2 regions of the Streptomyces sp. Rer75 genome follow, and region 2 is predicted to be linked to the other one. Evidence: predicted binding sites of a transcription regulator. Region 2 holds the regulator's gene; the other holds the start of a gene.
The links. Region 2 encodes HrcA, which represses chaperone genes, less so after heat shock. Its sites were predicted from a motif close to TTNGCACTCNGNNNNNCNGAGTGCNAA; they were not measured.
Positions count from the first base shown of each region.

Region 1: HYQ63_RS26320 (FmdB family zinc ribbon protein) is a predicted target of HrcA. The motif match lies at 1,505-1,531, and genes of this name have one in related genera.

Region 1 is NZ_CP058693.1:6,085,794-6,089,196, reverse strand. It holds gene HYQ63_RS26325 (potassium/proton antiporter) at 1-1,431, shown strand, start outside; gene HYQ63_RS26320 (FmdB family zinc ribbon protein) at 1,542-1,922, shown strand; gene HYQ63_RS26315 (S-methyl-5'-thioadenosine phosphorylase) at 2,066-2,914, shown strand; gene HYQ63_RS26310 (RcpC/CpaB family pilus assembly protein) at 3,190-3,403, shown strand, end outside.
Region 2 is NZ_CP058693.1:3,424,440-3,427,842, forward strand. It holds gene HYQ63_RS14640 (nitronate monooxygenase) at 1-420, opposite strand, end outside; gene dnaJ (molecular chaperone DnaJ) at 496-1,629, opposite strand; gene hrcA (heat-inducible transcriptional repressor HrcA) at 1,630-2,646, opposite strand; gene HYQ63_RS14655 (MBL fold metallo-hydrolase) at 2,823-3,403, shown strand, end outside.

The sequences.
Region 1 (3,403 bases), 2.7 Mb from region 2:
GTGGCGGCCGTAAGGCTCTCGTCCCGCAGCGGGCTGCCCACCCTGCTCCTCTACCTCGGGATGGGCGTCGCCCTGGGCACGGACGGGCTCGGCGTCACCTTCGACAACGCCGAACTGACGCAGGTCATCGGCTACGCCGCGCTGGTGGTGATCCTGGCCGAGGGCGGTCTGGGCACCAAGTGGCGAGAAATAAAACCCGCGCTGCCGACGGCCGCCGCGCTGTCGACCGCGGGCGTCGCGGTGAGCGTGGGGGTCACCGCGGCGGCGGCGCACTATGTGGTGGGGCTGGACTGGCGGCAGGCGCTGATCATCGGCGCGGTGGTGTCGTCCACGGACGCGGCGGCGGTCTTCTCCGTGCTGCGCAAGGTGCCGCTGCCCAAGCGGCTCACCGGCATCCTGGAGGCCGAATCGGGCTTCAACGACGCCCCGGTGGTGATCCTGGTCGTCGCCTTCTCCAGCCAGGGCCCGATCGACGCCTGGTACGTCATGATCGGCGAGATCGTGCTGGAGCTGGCGATCGGCGCCGCCATCGGTCTCGCGATCGGCTGGCTCGGCTCGTACGCGCTGCGCCGGGTGGCCCTGCCCGCCTCGGGCCTGTACCCGATCGCGGTGATGGCCATCGCGGTCGTCGCCTACGCGGGCGGCGCGCTGGCACACGGCTCCGGCTTCCTCGCCGTCTACCTCGCCTCGCTCGTCATGGGCAACGCGAAGCTGCCGCACTGGCCGGCCACCCGCGGCTTCGCCGAGGGGCTCGGCTGGCTCGCCCAGATCGGCATGTTCGTCCTGCTCGGACTGCTGGTGACGCCGCACGAACTGGCCGACGACATCTGGCCCGCCGTCGTGGTCGGCCTGGTGCTGACCGTCGTCGCCCGGCCCATGTCGGTGCTGGTGAGCACGGCGCCGTTCCGGGTGGCATGGCGGGAGAAAGCCCTGCTGTCCTGGGCCGGGCTGCGCGGCGCGGTGCCCATCGTGCTCGCGACCATCCCCATGGTCGGCGAGGTGCCCGACAGCCGCCGGATCTTCAACATCGTCTTCGTCCTGGTGATCATCTACACCCTGATCCAGGGGCCGACGCTGCCCTGGTTCGCCACCCGGCTGCACCTGGAGGAGACGGAGGGCACCGCGGACCTGGGCATCGAGTCGGCCCCGCTGGAGCGGCTGCGCGGCCATCTGCTGTCGGTGTCGATCCCCAAGGACTCCCGGATGCACGGGGTGGAGGTCGGCGAGCTGCGGCTGCCGCCGGGGGCCGCGGTCACCCTCGTCGTCCGGGACGGCTCCAGCTTCGTGCCCCTGCCCTCGACCGTGCTGCGGCGGGGCGACGAACTCCTGGTGGTGGCCACCGACCCGGTGCGGGACGCGGCCGAACAGCGGCTGCGGGCGGTCGGCCGGGGCGGCAAGCTGGCGGGCTGGCTGGGCACCGGTGGCGGCTGATGGCGTGGCGTAGGTCACCGTGTGCCGTACCGCAGTGGACTGGCGGGCCGGAATACTGCACTATGGAGCGTCGTTAGCACTCAACGAGTGAGAGTGCCAGGAGGAAGTACGTGCCGACCTACCAGTACCAGTGCACCGAGTGCGGCGAGGGCCTCGAGGCGGTGCAAAAGTTCACCGACGACGCACTCACCGAATGCCCCGAGTGCCAGGGACGCCTGAAGAAGGTGTTCTCCGCGGTCGGCATCGTCTTCAAGGGCTCCGGTTTCTACCGGAACGACAGCCGCTCCTCGTCCAGCAGCTCCGGCGGCTCGGCGAAGTCCGCGTCGAAGAGCGACAGCGGCTCGTCGTCGGACAAGAGCTCGTCGTCTTCGTCCTCTTCCTCCTCGGACACCTCCTCGGGGTCGTCCTCGTCGACTTCCTCGTCTTCGACGTCTTCGTCGTCCTCCTCGTCGACGTCTTCTTCGTCGAGCAGCACCAGCTCGGCCGCCTGACCTCGCACGCACCGCGCGCCCCCGCCGCTCCCTCCCGGGAAGCCGCGGGGGCGCCGTGCGTCGGGGCGCCCTGCGTCGGGGCGCCCTGCGTCCGGGCGCCCTGCGTCGGGGCGCCGTCGTCCGCGGCTGGCTAGGGTGATCACATGGCTGAGACGAGCAGCACACCAGCAGACATAGGGGTCATCGGAGGGTCGGGGTTCTACGCCTTCCTCGACGATGTGACCGAGGTCACCGTGGAGACTCCCTATGGCACGCCGAGCAATTCGCTCTTCCTCGGCGACATCGCGGGACGGCGGGTCGCCTTCCTGCCCCGGCACGGCCGCAAGCACCATCTGCCGCCGCACCGGATCAACTACCGCGCCAACCTGTGGGCCCTGCGCTCGGTCGGGGTGCGGCAGGTGTTCGGACCGTGCGCGGTGGGCGGACTGCGGCCGGAGTACGGCCCGGGGACGCTGCTGGTGCCGGACCAGCTGGTGGACCGCACCAAGGGACGCACGCAGACCTACTTCGACGGCGAGCCGCTCCCGGACGGGCGGGTGCCGAACGTGGTGCACACGACCTTCGCCGACCCGTACTGCCCGGTGGGGCGGCAGGCCGCGGTGACGGCGGCACGCGGACGCGACTGGGAGCCGGTGGACGGCGGGACGATGTGCGTGATCGAAGGGCCCCGCTTCTCCACCCGGGCGGAATCGCGCTGGCATGCCGCGCAGGGCTGGTCGGTGGTCGGGATGACCGGGCATCCGGAAGCGGTGCTCGCCCGTGAACTGGAGCTGTGCTACACGTCGTTGACGCTGGTCACCGACCTGGACGCGGGCGTGGAGACGGGTGAGGGCGTCTCGCACGCCGAGGTGCTGAAGGTGTTCGGCGAGAACGTCGGACGGCTGCGCGAGGTGCTCTTCGACGCGGTGAGCGGCCTTCCGGACAACGCCGACCGGGACTGTCTGTGCGCGCACGGGCACGACGGCTGGGATCTGGGGATCGAGCTGCCGTAGAGCCGGGCGGGCTGGGGGCTGGTGGGGGCTGGTGGGGGCGCGCTGGGACGGATGCACACGCGTGTGGGGGACCGAGTTGTCCACAAGGCCGCGGCCGTCCACAGGCCCCAGCGGCATCCGGCGAGGCCGGGCATGGTGAAGGGGCCAAATAGCTCCCGGCTCCTCACGGCAGGCGGTGTTGTGCCATGTCCCGTCCCTTTCCTGCGTCCCCATCCCCCGCGTCCCCGTCCTGCGCGTCTTCTCCTCCGACCCGCGCCACTCCCCCGGCCCGCGCGGTGCCGCGCTTCGGTCCGGTGCGGGTGGCGCGCGACGGCAGATACCGGCTGCGGCGGTCCGTGCGGCGACGGCGGCGCTCGATGGCGGCCGGGCTGGCGCTGACGGCCGCCGCGCTCGCGGCCGCGGCACCGTCCGGTCAGGGGTCCTCGCGCCCGGAGCCCTCCCCCGCCACCGCGGCCGGGGACCGGTACGAGCCGCCGCGCCCCACCGTGG
Region 2 (3,403 bases):
GAACGCGTCCAGCACGGCGCGGGTGGGACAGCCGAAGGTGAACGAGACCACCGGGACCGGGTCGTTCAGCAGGATCGCCAGCTTGGCGTCGTACGCGTCGTCGGAGCCGGACTCCGGGTCGCCGAGCGCGGTCTGGTAGCGGGATGCCTCGCCCGCGATGCGGTCGGCGTAGACCGCGACGGCGGCCGGGTCGCTGGGCGCCTGCGGCATGAACAGGTTGACGCCGAAGGGGCGGCCGGTCAGCCCGCGCAGCTGCTTGATCTCCTCGTACATCGCCTCCGGCGTCTTGTAACCGGCGGCGAGGAAGCCGAGGCCCCCGGCCTCGATGACAGCGGCGGCGAGCTGCGGGCAGGAGGCCCCGCCCGCCATCGGAGCCTGCACGATCGGGTACCGAGCGAGATCGGTCAGCGCGGAGGACATGGGCACATGGTGCCATGCCCTCCGCGGCGATCCGTCACCGGATCAGCGTCCGCCGAAGGCGCTCACCGGCGGCGCCTACCGTCCGTTGAACGCGTCCTTCAGGCGCGAGAACAGCCCCTGCTGCCCCGGCTTGAACTCCCCGGTCGGGCGCTCCTCGCCGCGCAGCTTGGACAGCCGCCGCAGCAGCTCCTCCTGCTCCGGGTCGAGCTTGGTCGGGGTCGTCACCTCGACGTGGACGATCAGGTCGCCCCGGCCGCCGCCGCGCAGATGGGTGACGCCGCGCTGGTGCAGCGGGACCGACTGGCCGGACTGGGTGCCGGGCCGGATGTCGATCTCCTCCAGGCCGTCCAGCGTCTCCAGCGGCACCTTGGTGCCGAGGGCCGCCGCGGTCATCGGGATCGTCACCGTGCAGTGCATGTCGTCGCCGCGCCGCTGGAAGACGGGGTGCGGGACCTCGTGGATCTCCACGTACAGGTCGCCCGCCGGGCCGCCGCCCGGGCCGACCTCGCCCTCGCCCGCGAGCTGGATGCGGGTGCCGTTGTCCACACCGGCCGGGATCTTCACGGTCAGCGTGCGCCGCGAGCGGATCCGCCCGTCCCCCGCGCACTCCGGGCACGGGGTCGGCACCACGGTGCCGAAGCCCTGGCACTGCGGGCACGGCCGCGAGGTCATGACCTGGCCCAGGAAGGACCGCGTCACCTGCGAGACCTCACCGCGTCCGCGGCACATGTCGCACGTCTGCGCCGAGGTGCCCGGCGCCGCGCCCTCACCGCTACAGGTGGTGCACACCACCGCGGTGTCGACCTGGATGTCCTTGGTGGTGCCGAACGCGGCCTCGTTCAGCTCCACGTCGAGGCGGATCATGGCGTCCTGGCCGCGCCGGGTACGGGACCGCGGTCCGCGCTGCGAGGCGGTGCCGAAGAAGGCGTCCATGATGTCGGAGAAGTTGCCGAAGCCCGCGCCGAAGCCACCGGCGCCGCCGCCCGCGGCCGAACCCGACGGGTCCCCGCCCAGGTCGTAGACCTGCTTCTTCTGCGGATCCGACAACACCTCGTAAGCGGCGTTGATCTCCTTGAACCGCTCCTGGGTCTTCGGATCCGGGTTCACGTCCGGGTGCAGCTCACGTGCGAGCCGGCGGAATGCCTTCTTGATCTCGTCCTGCGAGGCATCGCGCTGCACGCCCAGGACTGCGTAGTAGTCCGTCGCCACTTACGACTCCGCCAGGATCTGTCCGACGTAACGTGCCACTGCGCGTACCGCTCCCATCGTTCCGGGGTAGTCCATGCGGGTCGGTCCGACCACGCCGAGTTTGGCGACGGCTTCGTCGCCCGAACCGTAGCCGACCGCGACGACCGAGGTGGAATTCAGCCCCTCGTGAGCATTCTCATGCCCGATGCGCACGGTCATACCCGAGTCTTTGGCCTCGCCGAGCAGCTTGAGGAGGACGACCTGCTCCTCAAGTGCCTCCAGCACGGGCCGGATCGTCAGGGGGAAATCATGCACGAAACGCGTGAGGTTCGCGGTGCCGCCGATCATCAGCCGCTCTTCGGTCTCCTCGACAAGCGTTTCGAGCAACGTCGCCAGCACGGTCGAGACCGTCCCCCGGTCCTCCTGCTCGAAGGACTCCGGAAGATCCTGCACCAATTGCGGCACATCCGCGAACCGCCGCCCCACGACCCGGCTGTTGAGCCGGGCCCGCAGATCCGCCAGCGAGTCGTCGCTGATCGGAGTCGGGCAGTCCACCATGCGCTGCTCGACCCGCCCGGTGTCGGTGATCAGCACCAGCATCACCCGGGCCACGGCCAGCGGCAGCAGCTCCACGTGCCGCACCGTCGAACGGGTCAGCGACGGGTACTGCACCACCGCGACCTGCCGGGTCAGCTGCGCCAGCAGCCGGACGGTGCGCCCCACCACGTCGTCGAGGTCGACGGCGCTGTCGAGGAAGTTCTGGATGGCGCGCCGCTCCGGAGCGGACAGCGGCTTCACTCCGGCCAGCCTGTCCACGAAGAGCCGGTAGCCCTTGTCCGTGGGGATGCGCCCGGCGCTGGTGTGCGGCTGGGCGATGAAGCCCTCGTCCTCCAGCGCCGCCATGTCGTTGCGCACCGTGGCCGGGGAGACCCCCAGCCGGTGCCGCTCGGTGAGCGCCTTGGAGCCGACCGGCTCCTCGGTGCCCACGTAGTCCTGGACAATGGCACGCAGCACTTCGAGTCTGCGTTCGCTGAGCACCCCGCGCACCTCCAGTCCAGCCGTGTCATCAGGTCGTCCTTCTGGCACTCAATGGTCACGAGTGCCAGAACCCCTCAGCCAGTGTACGGCGGGGTGCGGTGGCCACGGCAAGAGCCGCCCCCCGCCGGCGCCCCGGCCACACGTCACGCTATCGCTGTTGGAGCTAGCGTCTCGGTATGAAGACGTGTTGGGAAGAGGCAGGGTGGGAACAGCTCGCGCCCGATGTCGCCCGCCGACGGCTGCCGGACTGGGACTGCACGGTCGGCGTGGTCGTCGGCGATACGGACGTCCTCGTGGTGGACACCGGCTCGTCGCTGCGCGAGGGCGCGGCGCTGCGGGCCGAGATCACCCGGCTGACCGGCCGCCGGCCGACCCGGATCGCGCTCACCCATCCGCACTTCGACCATGTCCTGGGCACGGCCGCCTTCGCGGGCTGCGAGGTGTACGGGGCCACGGGTCTGGACGCCCTGCTGCGCCGCGACCGGGACGCGCTGCGCGAGGACGCGGTACGGCACGGGGTGGCCCCCGGCGCCGCCGCCGAGGCCGCCGATCACCTCGTACCGCCGCATCACGCGGTCTCCGGGGAGGTCACCCTCGACCTGGGCGGCCGGTCCGTGCTGCTGGCGAACGTGGGCCCCGGGCACACCGCCCATGACCTGGCCGTTCTGGTCCCGGGACGGCCGGAGGTGGTCTTCTGCGGCGATCTGGTCGAGGAGTCGGGCCCGCCCCAGGCCGGACCCGACGCGATCCCCGCCCA